One region of the Bacillus sp. AP8 genome, then DNA from elsewhere that is predicted to be linked to it. Evidence: riboswitches for the same ligand, from Rfam matches in the RefSeq annotation. Region 1 holds a riboswitch; the other holds the start of a gene.
The links. A riboswitch is a leader RNA that binds a small molecule or an ion and turns the genes downstream of it on or off. The one in region 1 is predicted to bind lysine.
Positions count from the first base shown of each region.

Region 2: linked by a shared signal. The riboswitch ahead of BN349_RS07385 (amino acid permease) and the one ahead of BN349_RS18385 (Na+/H+ antiporter NhaC family protein) in region 1 are both predicted to bind lysine.

Region 1 covers NZ_CAPG01000076.1:62,665-70,660, forward strand. The annotation lists gene BN349_RS18380 (M23 family metallopeptidase) at 134-1,117, shown strand; gene BN349_RS18385 (Na+/H+ antiporter NhaC family protein) at 1,182-2,762, opposite strand; lysine riboswitch at 2,892-3,074, opposite strand; gene BN349_RS18390 (HD-GYP domain-containing protein) at 3,193-4,281, opposite strand; gene BN349_RS18395 (YunC family protein) at 4,566-4,868, opposite strand; gene BN349_RS18400 (bifunctional metallophosphatase/5'-nucleotidase) at 4,940-6,301, opposite strand; gene BN349_RS18405 (sulfite exporter TauE/SafE family protein) at 6,320-7,144, opposite strand; gene BN349_RS18410 (DUF72 domain-containing protein) at 7,355-7,996, opposite strand, start outside.
Region 2 covers NZ_CAPG01000029.1:33,072-41,067, forward strand. The annotation lists gene BN349_RS07355 (nucleotide excision repair endonuclease) at 1-245, shown strand, start outside; partial or broken gene BN349_RS26865 (MDR family MFS transporter) at 366-1,584, shown strand; gene BN349_RS07365 (acyl-CoA dehydrogenase family protein) at 1,762-2,913, shown strand; gene BN349_RS07370 (hypothetical protein) at 3,064-3,504, shown strand; gene BN349_RS07375 (DMT family transporter) at 3,681-4,628, shown strand; gene BN349_RS07380 (DUF6509 family protein) at 4,646-4,939, opposite strand; lysine riboswitch at 5,203-5,383, shown strand; gene BN349_RS07385 (amino acid permease) at 5,551-6,948, shown strand; gene BN349_RS07390 (peptidylprolyl isomerase) at 7,523-7,996, shown strand, end outside.

The DNA.
Region 1 (7,996 bases):
TATGTGTAGACAATGTATCAAATAAAAAAACTCCTTACAACTTTTAGGATTTTCCTTTCCAATATTTTATAATTGTATTTCTCGAATTTATTCACACAATAAAATTATGATTGGTTTAGAAAGGAGCAAATTCATGCGAGCTTTTTCCACTTTTATAGCTATTATAAGTACGATACTTATATTTGTACATAACGATGTAGAAGCTCAAACGAATACATTTTCAGATAAAAAAAGAATGGAGCTCTTTAAGAATATTGAAGATAACTTTCAAATTCCATGGTTTTATATGGCAGCGATTGATCAATATGAACATAGTATAAGGAATGCAAGAAGAGATTTGCCTGATTCTGAAGGCTCTATTGGAATTTTGATTCCACCTGAAAAATGGAGTGGCTTATTGAATCCCAATATATTCGATCAAAACCCAAGAAGGATAGCGTTTTTTGATGGTATTGGTATGGATGGTGATGGGAACGGAAAAGCAAATCCAAAATCCGAGTATGATGTATTAGTTTCAATAGCTTCTTACTTAGCTCAATATGGTTCTGATGAAGAAAATATTCGTATTGCATTATGGAACTATTATAAACGAGATAAGGCTGTAGGTATCGTTATGGGCAACGCCAAATTATTCCAGAAATATAATCGAATCAATTTACATGAAAAAGCCTTCCCTGTTCCTATTACAGCGGACTATAGCTATAGAAGTACATGGGGTGTAGCTCGAGGATGGGGTGGACGTCGAAGTCATGAGGGAACAGATATATTTGCCAACTATGGCGTTCCTGTTCGAGCGACTTGCTATGGAATTGTTGAAATTAAAGGCTGGAATCGCTACGGCGGATGGAGAATTGGCATAAGAGACTTAAATAATACCTATCATTATTTCGCCCATTTAAGTGGATTTGCGAAAGGAATTGAAATTGGTCAAATTGTAGAACCAGGAATGATTATAGGCGGTGTAGGAAGCACTGGATATGGTCCTCCAGGTACAAGTGGAAAGTTCCCCCCACATCTACATTTTGGAATGTATAAAGACAATGGATATACAGAATGGAGCTTTGATCCCTATTATCACCTAACTGTTTGGGAGAGAAACGAGCGAAGAAACAAATAAAAAAACTAGATAAAGCATGGGGCCTCTCAAAAGCATCACTTTTGAGAGGCCCCTTTTAAATGAATTATTCAATTATATCTTCTCCAACCACAACTGTTTTCCCTTTCTTTGAAAGAGCCATTAGAGCAACCAAAGTACCCGCTAGTACAATTAGTAAAGATAATGATACACTTCCAGTAAATCCAAGTAAAAGGAATCCAATCGCAGCGAAACCGGCACTTATTAGTGCATAAGGTAACTGAGTCATAACATGATCCATATGGTCACAGCCAGCCCCAGTAGAAGATAGAATCGTTGTATCTGATATTGGTGAACAATGATCTCCAAATACCGCACCAGCTAACACAGCTGCTAATGATGGCAGTAACATACTTGAATCCATAGTAGCGACGATATCTCCTGCTAACGGTAAAAGGATACCGAATGATCCCCACGATGTTCCTGTTGATAACGCCATAACACCTGCTATCAAAAATAAAATAAACGGTATAAAAGCAATATTTAAATTAGATTTTTCAACAAATCCTGCTAAATAGCTACCTGTTTCTAATGCACCTACTAAATCAACGATGACCCAAGCAAATAACAAAATGTATACAGCTGGAAGCATTGACTTAATTCCTTCTATTACACCTGTGAAAAACATGCTTCTATCCACGGCTTTTTTAGAATAGACTTGTCGAAAGAATAAAATGATCGTTACAACTAAACCAAATAATCCTCCATAAAATAATGATGTCGGTACGTCCGTATTCTCAAACATGCCTAATACAGTCACATTTCCTTCAATTGCCTTACTACCTGTCCATAACATTGCAGATACAGTTCCTACCACTAATGCAGCAATCGGTACTAATAAATCTGCAACAGAACCTTTTTTACTAACAGGTAAATCACTTTTTAACTCTCCTGGTGCTTGTTTATCAGGATTAGAAACGATTCCGTCCTTAATTGCTCGATCTTCATGAATTTTCATCGGACCAAAATTAATGTTTTTCCATGAAGTATAAAACACTAATAATAGAGATACCCAAACATAAAAGTTCATGGGTATCATTTGAATAAAAGCTGAAAAGCCGCTTATATCTAATGAATTCGCTGCTAAAATAGGAGCAAGAATGGCAATGATGTATGCTCCCCAGCTAGAAACTGGTGATACGACACAAATTGGAGCTGCAGTTGAATCAATAATATAAGATAGCTTAGCTCTTGAAACCCTATTTCGATCAGTTAAAGGTCTTGATATTTGTCCAACTGCTAAAGCATTAAAATAGTCGTCAATAAAGATAATAATTCCTAAAATCGCTGCTGTTATCTGCGCACCCGTTCTTGTTTTAACTCTTTTTAAAGCCCATTCTCCGAAAGCTCTGCTTCCACCTGAAATGGATACAAATGCAGTAATACATCCTAAAATAAGTAAAAATAAAATAATATACACTTTGCCTGTGTTAACGGATCCATCCACGATAAATAATTGTAAAACTGATTTTCCAATCGTAGCTAACGAATCCATAGGATTAAAGTTAGCTAATAGCAATGCAGCTGTAGCAATTCCTAAACCTAAAGATAATAAAACCTTTCTTATTAAAAGAACCATAATAATGGCTACTACTGGTGGTAATAAAGAAAATATTGTGTTTTCCATGCTGTTCTCTCTCCTTTAATAAAAGTTAAGGGCGGTGAAGAGCTTGCATTTCAGTTCTTGGACAAAAATAAAAAGGATAATGATAGAAAACAACCTATCATTACCCTTTGTAATGTATGTTATCGTCCATCGCTCTGTAGCTCACCATTATAAAGATAATCTTTATAATGACAGTGCTGTCCTTATTCAAGACAACCCCAGTATCATATGCCTGACTTCAAATGATACTTCGGCAAAACTTCCTTTTAGCTGTGATCATAGTTGTCATCCTCACAACAGCCTACTTTTAAGTTTTGCACCTCTACCCCATGCGGTGATAGTAGTTCAATATTTAATTTACTTTTCTAATATAACAATTATAAGACTTTATTTCAACTTTTTATATAAAAATTCCGATAATAAATTATAGTAATATTTATTAAGCAACACTCTAATTCGTTATACAATCGACTATCATTACATCTAAGCACTTCATTAAATCAATTTCGTATGGTTGAACATCATGATTTCCATTATCTTTTATAATTCGAACAACTGGTCGATCACTAATTCCATGATTTTGTTTGGAAACGATACCAATTCGCTTATCATTCAATTTCACAGTTAAACCAATTGGATATATAGCAACAGCTTTTCTAAATGCCTCAATGATTTCTGTATCAAACAAAGTTCCTGATCCAGAATAAAGAATTTCTAAACCTTCATGAGGGAGCAACGCTTTTCTGTATACTCGATTAGAGGTGACTGCATCAAAAACATCAGCAACAGCCAAGATTTTAGCAAAAAAATGAATATCTTTATCTTTTAATCCTCTTGGATATCCAGAACCATCTATTCGTTCATGATGCTGATAGGCACAATGTGCGACTAGTAATGGAACCGTGTTTACTTCTTTTAATATTTGAAAGCCTTCTTCAGCATGTGTCTTAATTTCTTCATACTCTTCTTCCGTTAACTTCCCTGGCTTCAGTAAAATTTTTTGCGACACTTTCATTTTACCAACGTCATGTAAAATAGAGCCTAATCCCAGGATCTCCAATTGCTTTGGATTTAGCTTTAACTCCATTCCAATTGCCAAAGCATATAGCGTTACATTATAGGAATGGGTAAATATATATGAATCATGAGTATAAACATCTGCAAGAATCGTCAATAAACCTTTTTCTGCTGTCATCTCTTTCATAATTCCTCGAATAAGTCCCATAAGCTGTTTGGAGTTTTTTTCAAAGATATAAGATTTTGCGGCTTGCGTTCCCTTCTTATCACTTTCAAGAAAAATACTTTCAATCGACTCAATGGCTTCAAATCTTAAACGTTCTGAGACCGTATTTTCTGGATTAATATTTTCACTTTTTGGATCTTCTATATATACATAAAGAACACCTAATTCGATCAATCTTGTAACCAAGCTTTCCGATAGGACTACCCCTTCATTTAATAAAACTTTATTTCGCTCGTTATAAATGGTCTTTCCCAAAATTGATTTAGGTATTACATGATTTGTGGATATCAGTCTCATTAAAGTCTCCTATGATTAATTTCTTAAATTCATTCACTATCTTTTTAAACGGAAAATACTTGTACATTGTTTAATACTACGAATTTCTACTTTTATCGACACAGTTCTCCATAATTGTATTATCGTTCAAAAAATGTTGTTTTGTATATTTTTTATTTATTTTCCCAGAAGATATCTATCACTATTATACAAAGAAATGCAAAAACAACTCAAACGACAAATAACCACAATTTTCCCGTAAGTTAAAATAGCAAAAAAAAACCGTCAAATTGACGGTAAAATAATCATTGCATTTTTAACAAAGCATCTCTTCCAAGCATCCCTTTTTTAATGCCTAGAGACTCTGCTCCATAGGTAACCGATTCTAAAGGAGCTTCTAATAACTGTTCTAGCGTCTTTACTCCAACAGCACGCCCAGCAATAATATTACGATCCTTTAATTTTTCATTTAATAAACCTACATCTAGAGCGCCACACATAATGTAACCACTATCAGATGTAATAACGAGTAAATTGGTTTTTGGTAATTTTACCGATACACCAATAAATGTTCGATCCTCAATAGAAATTGGCAATAATTCAACCATACCATCACTCCTTTCATACCATTGATACGATATGAAAAAAGGATAATATGTGTGTCTGTCATAGCATAATTCTACATACTCATTGTAGATAATTTTGAAGCTAATACATTTCTTAAGAACAACGGCTTATACGTTTTCTTTTCTGAACGTTTAATACTAGGAAAAAAGTATCCGAATGTGTACATATCAGGAATGGCTAATGTATAAGTTTTTTTTAGATCTAATTGTACGTCTCCAATATAAATTTCTTTAGGACTTATGATTTTGATATTACTATATATCATCACTCCCAAAATACTTCCTCTAAATCCAAAACCTTTTACTTGCTTATGTGGCCAATCAGGATTTTGTGATTGCAGAAGCACTTCTTTTAATTCTTGTCCAGACATTTCAATAACACAAGGGTTAATTGGATGTGGACAGATTCTGTGTAAATCAAATAACGTAACTGGTCCTTTTTTTAATCCATCCAATAATAATCCAGCATTTATGAAAGCACAATCAGCCTGGCAATATTCCTGTAAAGCATCGCAAAGTAATTTTGTAATAGTTGATTCTTCAAACCATCTAACAGGTAATGACCTTGGTAAGTGACAAACTTCTTTTTCTAACCGTTCTTTGCCGATTTTAAATAACTTATAAGTAAATTCACTTTCATTATTTACTGGATCCTGTTCATTCATATTGTATAATCTAGTTTTTTTAGAAATAGGATGTTTCGTAGTATCCACTTCTATTTCAACATGACCTACGAATGTGCCTCCTTTTCCTGCTCCACATAATAAAGTGTTTTGAACGTACATTCCCTCGTGTAGAATATGGTGTGTATGGGCACCTAAAATAATGTCTATCTCCGGTATGTGTTCTGCAAGCTGTTTATCATGTTCCAATCCTAGATGAGACAATAATACAATGACATCACATTGATTTTTCACTTCATCAACTGCCACAATGATTTCTTCCTGTGGATCAGTAATTTTCCACCCTAGCATCTCATAAAATACTCGAAAATAAGCAGTAGCACCTATAAAGGCAATCCGAGTTCCTTTAACAGTTTGATGTATATGATAGGGCTTCGCCCAACTTGGTCTTTCCCCTGACTGATTATATAAATTCGCTACGAGAACATTAAATGTTGCATCGTCGTATAAATGGTCTAACTCCTCATAAGAGAATGTAATTCCCTCATTATTCCCAATCGTTACGTACTGGCACCCTAAGTTATTTAAGAGCTTTACATTACCTTTGCCAGATAGAGCTTCAGTAAAAGGATGAAAACGATCCGAATGATCACCTAGGTCCAAAATAATCGTTTCTTCTTCAGCACCAAGATGCCATTTTTTTCGTTCATGTATAAAGTTCTCAATCCTTTTCCAATGCTCAAAATGACTATGTAAATCGTTTATATGGTAAAAATGTATAATTTCTCTCATTTCATCTTCCCTCTTTTTTTAACTAATTCCTTCAATAATTAGTTTAATACCGATTAATAGGAGCATAACACGTAGTAACCGTACAAGTGTATTTCCTTTTAGTTTAGAATTAATATATGCTCCTAGCTTCGCACCAAACCAAGCACCTGGAATTAAGACTAATGCGTAATGCCATACAACATTTCCAAGTGTTATATGAGTGATTGAATTCGTAATAGAAGACAAAAATACGATAAACATACTTGTAGCCACTGCCACATGTGGGGGGAACAAAAACAATAGAATCATTGTTGGTACTATTAGAGAGCCTCCTCCAATACCAAATAGTCCCGAACAAAACCCTACTGCAAAGCAAATCATTATGGCAATGCTTGGTTTAAACCCATATATATATTGCTTACCATCAGAATCCGTATACACTTTTTTTATCGTAGCCTTATTAATTAATGTTGATGGTTTTAATTGGTCTTTTATTAATAAAACAATAGATACGATGATAACAAACATACCGAAAAACAAATAAAAAGATTGGACATCTAACATTTTATTAACGTATGAGCCTAATATTCCCCCAGGTCCACTTCCAATGAAGAAAATGAAGCCTGTTTTATAATCTACTCTTTTATGCTTCACATATGCCAATGTAGAAGATAAACCGGTGAATATCATCATAATTGTAGATATTCCAACTGCCTTTTGTGGAGTTAAATCTCCTAATAAACCTAAACTAGAATGAAAAAATAAAATAGCGGGCACTAGTATGATTCCGCCACCTAATCCAATTAAAGATCCAATAACACCCGCACAAAATGCTGTTACGAGTAAAAGAATAATCCATTCCAAATATATTTCCACCTTTATATTTTTGACTGTTTTCGTATACTATGTTGCCTATAAACAAGTAGGGAGTAAAGGTTGAAGTCTCCTCTGGTATGCTCGCACCTTTAGCTCCAATCAACCAATTTTTTATTAACTAGTTTTATTACTAAAAACCATTAAAAACAACAATCTTTTAGAAAACAGCTTTGTTTTTCTATTGATGTATAGATATAGCTAGAATAAATCCAATTGTCTTGGAGCTAATCCTTGGTACTCAATTCCTAATAAGGATATTAATTGTTTCGCATTATCTGCTGCATCACCTGCTGAGTTATTGTTAAATAATACGTAGATATTCTTTGATTTTTTCTGTAAAGAAAGAATGTTATTCTTCCAATCATTTAATTCCTCTTGATTATATCGATATAAAAATCGAACAGCTCTCCAATTATCACCCGCTGTTGCTTTATTCCAACCATATACATTTCGGCCATGAAAACGGATTAATGTAGCATCTTTATTCGTTGAATGTAAAACAGCAGGGACGGAACCTTCTCCAGCTTGAGGCTCATCACAAATACTGTGAATCCAACCTTCCTTCTCCATAAAGGTTAACGTTTTATCATAGAACGCAGCAGAAAACCAAGACTGATTACGAAATTCTAAAGCAACTGGAATATCTTCCATCTGTTCCTTACACCATCTTAAATATTCAACATTTTCTCTTATACAATTAAACCATGGTGGGAATTGAAATAAAGCCATAGCAAGCTTTCCACTTTCCTGATAAGGAATAAGCGAATCTTTATAAGCTTTAAACATCGCTTCCTTTGATTCATAAAAAGTATCTCTAGCATGGCCAGTCATCCCTTGATA
Region 2 (7,996 bases), on a different contig from region 1:
GTGGAATCTTTATGTTTTATAACATTCATGATGAACTCCTTTTCGTTGGGAAAGCTAGAAAGTTAAGACAGCGTATTAAAAAACATCTTGAAGATAATGTTTCACCTATGAAGAAATATCGTGATGAGATTTATTCTATAGATGTTTGTATTGTTGATGATCCAATGGAGCGTGAAATTTACGAAACATATATTATCAATAAATTACATGCTAAATATAATATCGATAAAGTTTTTTATCAATAAAATGGAAAAGGCAGCTGATTACACTCTAGTAGTCAGCTGCCTTTTTTTATTTACGATCTCCTTTCTTTCTGAATTTTCATGCTATAATGTGTAATCATTCGGAAAGAAAGGAGTGAAGTAATGAAGGTATTACGTATGCATCCATTTGTTGTTAACATCATAATTGGAACATTTTTTGCACGATTAACCAGTTCGATGGTTATGCCGTTTCTTGCTATTTACTTAACGAAAGAAAAAGGAATATCGCCAGTACTAACAGGAGCGATTATTGGCATTAGTTCACTTATTGGTGTGTTTACAAGTTTTTTAGGAGGGTACTTATCTGACCGATTTGGAAGGAAAATTATATTACTTATGTCTTTATTTATGCATTCAATTGTTTTTATCGGTTTTGCACTTTCTGATTCGGTCATTATGTTTTTTGTTTGTAGCGCACTTAATGGAGCTTGTCGATCCTTTTTTGAACCTTCATCAAGAGCGTTGATGTCTGATTTTACTGAAGAAAAAAATAAGCTTTTGATATTTAATTTCCGCTATACAGCTATTAATGTCGGTGTAGCAGTTGGACCATTACTAGGATTATTGCTAGGGAGTTCATCAACAACAACGCCTTTTTATATAACATCAATTATGTATTTTTTATATTTTCTTTCATTAGTACTGTTATTTAAACGATATCCTATTCAATCTGAAGGGAAATCGTCGTTACCGACAACTTTAACTCAAGCACTTTCGGTATTAAAAAAAGATCGAATATTTTCACTTTCGATTATTGGTATTATTTGCGGTGTAATAGGTTATTCACAATTTGGTTCTACCTTGCCACAATATTTATCTAGTAGTCCTATTTTTTCAGGATGAAGTTAAAATATTTACTTTTATGCTCGTCTTAAATGCGATAACGGTGATTGTTGTTCAATATCCTTTACTCTCTATTTGTAAAAAATATTCCGCTTTGACTTCTATGAATTTAGGTTTAATATCGATAGCCATTGGATTAATTGGAATTTCTTTAGCACAACAAGCTTGGGTATTATATGCTTGTATGATTGTATTCACCATAGGCGAAGTATTGATTTTTACTGTAACAGATTATTTTGTAGATGAAATTGCTCCAACGCATCTTAAAGGAATGTATTTTGGAGCCATGGGCTTTAACTCAATAGGACAAGTGATTGGACCTGTATTAGGAGGATTTATGCTTGGTATGTTCGGTTCCATTAGCTCTCATTTCACTTTTATTATTATAGCCATCATAACTTTAGTAGGTAGTCCATTTCTGTTCACAGCAAAAATGAAAAGGGAAAAGGCGGCATCACTTCGTATAACTTCTGAATAATTTGATAATATTGACAAATAAAAACAAAAGGCTTACTATTATAACAAACAAAACTAATCGGAATTATAAGAATTTAGAAGGGATTATCATATTTTATACTTCCGTTTATCCTTCATATAATGTGTAGTATGCATTTTATAAAGAAGTTGAATAACAGGCATTGCAGGGGGTTTTTTGATGAGTTTTATTCGTAACCATTGGGAAGAAAGGTTTATAGAAAAATTATCTGAAAATCTTGATGCTTTTTCAAAGAGAGCTCAAGAATTAGATGAAAAAAGAGAGTTTCCTTTTCAAAATATTGCTGATTTAAAGGAGTTAGGATATACCAAATTAACCCTACCTATAGAATACGGAGGTAGCGGAAAAGGCTTATATGAATTTCTGTTAGGACAAGAAAAAATAGCGATGCACTGTGGGCCTACAGCATTATCCATCGGATGGCATGTAGGTATTACTATACAAATTCAAGATAAGAAACGAAATTGGAATGAAGATATAATAAAAGAAACCTTCGAAAAAATTTCAAAAGGAGCCCTAATAAATCGGCTGGCAACAGAGCCGCAAACAGGTAGTCCTACTCGTGGTGGGAAGCCAGCTACTACGGCTACTAAAGAAAATGGACATTGGGTTATAAATGGAAGAAAGACTTTTTCATCTTTAGCACCTGCTTTAGATTTACTAATTGTTAGTGCGTGGATTACGGAAGATGCTGAGCTTGGTTGGTTTTTAATTGATCGAAACACTAAAGGAATTACCATTAATAAAACTTGGGATGTCATATCTATGCAAGGTACTGCAAGTGAGGACTTTATTTTTGAAAATGTTAAAATTGAAGACAAATATCTTGTTGAAAAAGGAAGAAAAGATGTGAACTTTGATGACAGCTGGCTGTTACACATTCCCGCTTGTTATATTGGAATTGCAGGAGCGGCTCGTAATTATGCCATTCAATTTGCTACAACGTACTCACCAAATAGCATTAAAGGGACCATTAGTGAGCTTCCAAACGTTCAAAGATTAATTGGAGAAATGGAGTTAGAACTTTTGCAAAGTAGACACTTTTTATATAGTGTCGCAGCGATGTGGGAAGCACAACCTGAAAATCATCTAGCAATTAAAACACAATTAGGAGCTGTAAAAAAAGCTGTTACAAATTCAGCGATTTCAATTGTAGACAAAGCAATGAGAATTGTTGGAGCTCAGAGCTTACAAAGAAATAATCCATTACAACGATACTACCGTGATGTAAGAGCTGGCCTTCATAATCCACCAATGGATGATATGACACTTTCTTTGTTAGCAAAACAAGCTTGTCAGCAATCCGAATGATTAATAGATCTTTCAAGAAGAAACTTATATTAAGAACACCACAAAAGTTATTCTAAAATACTTATTTGGTGTTCTTTTTTTTACATATTATGAGTTTGAGAGCTTATTTTAAGGATATATATATTATATAAGTGTTAGGAGGGAGTAAAAATGAAAGAAAAATTTAGTCTTTGGAAAAAACGAAAAAAAGAACCTAAACCATTTGAACATCAGAGTTCTACAGCATTACTAGATGAAGAAAAACCGAATATAGATAAAAAACTACTTGATCCAGAATTAGTGAAACATGTAGAAGGAGCAATGAAGTATATTTATCAAACAAGTTTACTCGTTTCTGATGTTGATTCTAAAATGTATGACTTATATATCGAAAAATACCTTAAAAATAATGAAAAATATCCAGGTGACGTGAACGGTGAACTAATGAATGAAATGGAATTATTAGATGTGTTATTTGGAAACTTCTTGATTAGGAAACAAGGATTTGAGGAAGGTTATGTATTTACAGAAGATGAAGTAAAAAGTTATATTGAAAAAATTATTAGACAATGCAGTGATATGAAAAAAAGATTTCAACTAGATTATAAATAAACCAAATAGGAAAGCATTCTTACGTGTGCAAAAGCTATGTTAAAACAATCCTTTACAATCGTTTATCTGTATATTTAAAGTCAATTGTATAGGAGAATAATTATTTTTGTTGTATGATATATCTCGTGATACTAAATATAATATTTTTATAGAAGAATAACGAGGTATGAAATTAGATGCAAACTGAAAAATTCTTTCAAAATCCGTGGGGGATGGCTTTATCAGCCATAACCGCAACATTTCTATGGGGAAGCGCGTTTCCTGTTATTAAATTAAGTTATCAATCATTAGGTATAGGTCCAGCAGATGTCGGCGAACAAATCTTATTTGCAGGCTATCGATTCTTTCTTTCAGCACTATTAATCTTTTTATTCTATTTAATAATTGGTAAAAAGAATGAATTACGATTTGAAAAATCATCTGTAAAAATCATCATCGTTTTAGGAATTTTGATGACATTTTTGCAATACTTTTTCTTTTATATCGGTTTGTCACATGCAACGGGAATCCAAGGAAGTATCATTTCTGGTACAAGTTCTTTTTTCCAAATCATCTTTGCTCATTTTTTACTAAAAGATGATCATCTTTACCCTGCCAAAGTAATTGGACTACTTGTTGGTTTTTGTGGAGTTATCATCACTTATATTCCAAAGGGTGATGTAAGTTTTACAATTGGCTATGGAGAATGGCTGGTACTTGCTTCCATAGTTATTGCTGCATATGGAAATATTGTAACGAAGCGTGCATTGGCCAATTGGAGAGCACATTATCTATCAGGTTATGGAATGTTAATTGGTTCAGTGTTACTCCTTCTATTAGGTATGTTTCTAACCGATTTCACATTTTTCACATTTTCTATTAAAGATCTAATTATGTTGCTTTATTTAGCCTTTTTATCAGCCGCTGCTTTCTTACTTTGGAACAACATTTTGAAATATCATCAGGTAGGGAAAGTAACGTTATTTAACTTTCTTATTCCAGTATTCGGGGTTTTCTTAAGTGGGATTTTCTTAAATGAAGCAATAGGAATTACAGCAATTATAGGATTGATATTAGTAACTCTAGGAATCATTTTTGTAAATGCGAAATCTATAATTAAAATTAAAAAAGAGCACCAGAATTAATGTCTGGTACTCTTTTTTTACATTTCTTCAGAATAATGATCTTTACAAAATGTGTTCAGTACAGAGATTTCATCATCTTCTAATTCGAAATCCAAAAGCGTATTTTCTGAACGTTCAAACAAATCATATGTAAGAATCTCTTCTTTGTCTCCATCGACAAGAAAAATCACTTTAGCATATACTCCGTTTTCATGATGTAATTCATCATCTTCAGGAACATCTAAATATAACAAAAACTCATATCTATTTCCGGGTAAAATTCCAAATTGATCGTTAATCAATTGGATTTCATATTCTGTAATAGTAATCATCTTAAACATCCTTTCTCAATTCCTTAACTTATTATATCCTTAAAGCTTTTGTAAGGAAAGTAGACAATATTCAATTAAAGTAAGCAATTAGCGGCTACTCATAACTTTCCGGATAAACTGTTTAACAAGTTAACCTTATCTATATATTCAGAATAGTTTTAAATTAATAAAAAGATAAAGGATATGGCGTAAATGGTTGACATATACATCTTAAGTAATTACTATATTATTATATTAATAATGATAGAATCTCCATCAGATCACGGTGGGGTAGAGGTTGCGATGTTTAATAGTACATAAACAGAGAGACAGAAAACTCAAAGACGTTTATGGAAAGGAACCATCGCCGAAGTGCTATAGTTTTCTGGCTATAGTGAACTGGGGCTACATCATAATAGGTGTAGAACTGTCATAGTTTAAATGCTATGAAGAGCTATCACAACAAAGTCTGGTGTCCATTTGATTTGTACTCTTATTACACACCAACTTATTGGTGTGTTTTTTATTGTAAAAATAGCAATTACTCTACCACTGATGTTTGGATATCTACTCTATATTAATAACAACTAATGTATATACTTTACAACATAAAAGTATAGAGGGAGTATACGATGAAACAACAAAAATTAGGATTTTGGATTTTAACTTCATTAGTAGTTGGAAACATGGTTGGATCGGGAATCTTCATGTTACCACGTACATTAGCCGAGGTGGCAAGCCCTGCAGGCGTTATGCTAGCCTGGATATTTACAGGACTCGGCGTTCTTTTTGTAACATTAGTTTTTGGGAATTTAGGTAAAAGAAAGCCCGAACTAAATGGTGGTCCACAAATATACGCGAAAGAATTATTTAAAAAAGGATCACAAGCGGCCCAATTATCCGGGTTCATGGCAACATGGGGTTATTGGATTGGGAATTTAGCTGGAAACATTGCTATTATTACAACTTTTGCTAGTTATTTATCCACTTTCTTCCCGCAATTAACAAACCAAGCTGAACTATTTACGATTGGTAATTTTACTCTAAAAGTAGGAAATGCTTTAACTTTTATCGTTTGTAGTCTATTACTATGGGGTGTACATTTTATTGTTATACGAGGAGTTGGCAGTGCAGGTAAACTAAACCTATTAGCAACAATTGCTAAAGTAAGTGGTTTTGTCTTTTTCATTATCATTGGCTTAACCGCATTTGAAGCTTCCAATATCACACCTTTCGTTGCCGAAAATGTTAATTCTAGTGGTCATTCTGTTGGGCTATTAGGACAAATAAATGCCGCTGCAGTTGCAACTCTTTGGGCTTTTGTAGGAGTTGAATCAGCAGTAGTCTTTTCCTCACGTGCGAAAAAACCAACTGATGTAAAAAAAGCGACAATTCTTGGATTACTTATTGCCTTAGCCATTTATATTGGAATTAGTTCATTAGTTATGGGATTACTACCAAAAGAAGAATTACTTATGTCTGAAAAACCATTAATCGATGCCATTATTACGGTTATGGGTCCGATTGGCGGTAAACTACTAGCAGCATTAGGATTGATCAGTCTATTAGGTTCAACGATTGGTTGGACTATGTTAACAGCTGAAGTGCCAAGTGCAGCTGCAAAACAAGGGCTATTCATTCCTAAATTTATGAAAGAAAATAGCAAAGGATTTCCATCCTTTTCACTAATTTGTACGAATATTTTAGGCCAAATGTTTATTTTTTCAACGATTTCAAATTCTATTTCACAAGCTTTTGAGTTTATTATTTATATCGCTACATTATCTTATTTAATTCCATATCTTATAGCTACGACATTCCAAGTAAAACTCGTTATTACTGGAGAAACATATAAAAATGGTCAGGGAAGAATTACAGATATAATAGTCGGTACGCTAGCGTTCTTGTACTCCGTATATGTACTAATTGCAGGTACGGCCGATCTAAAAACCTTTTTATTTGGAATGCTTTTATTAGCAAGTGGTATACTATTTTATCGATATGTTAAAGAAAATAAAGTAATTGAATAATTTATAACGAAAAACACGATATAAAAATATCGTGTTTTTTATTTACGAAACGTCTACGTTAATATTCGGTGAACCTTACTCGAAAGCGGAGTTAATCGACAGTTGAAAGTGTAGCCATTGTTAATCTAAGGAGTTGCTTTTCATAATTATGATGTACTACCTATTAGTAATAAAATTATGAAATAAGTTAAAGGAGAAAGGGCATATCTAGAGGGTAGAGAAAAATTCTTGAATTTCAATGTACAAAACCTTCCTGAACATATTGAGAATGGTGTTTTCGTTAATCCAGATTCAATTAACGTTAGACTGGAGTAGAAATACAAGCTGAAATAGTATCGATACAATAAACAACCAAGTAGAAATTGTTAAGCTCTGCAACAGAATACCATACTATTTTTGTGTTTACTTAAAATATATTTTTTTGTTTTATTAACGATTTGTTAATAGTTTGTTAATATTTTCACGTTATTATTATCAATGTCTTGAAAAAGAAATTATGTAAGGTGACGAAGAATCCGCTTAAAAAGCAATGTTTCACCTAACCAAAGAAAATATGATTAATGGAGAAATGATAATGACAGAATCAAAAGAAACAAACAACGAGAATATGAAAAATTTAGAACCAACTGAAAATCAAGATTTTGACAAAAACTTAGAGGATTATGTTGAGAAAGAATCCGCAACTTCAACAGATCATGTGTCTGAAGAAACATTAAACGAAACTCAAACACCAACAAAAAAAGCAAAATTTAAAAATAAGAAAGCAATACTAATAATTGGTGGAGCTGTTATCGTTGCTTTAGCAATAGCATTTAGCCCACTTTTAACAAAAGGGAATGTTGTAGCAACAGTAGGTGGAGAAAAGATAAAAAAAGAAGAAGTATATGATGCGATGGTTGGACAATATGGTTCATCTGTAGTTGATACATTAATTAAAAATAAAATTATTGAATTAGAAGCAAAAAAAGAAAACATTACTATTTCGCAAAAAGCCATTGATAAAGAACTAGAATCTTTCATTCAATCATATGGTGGTCAGGAGGCTTTT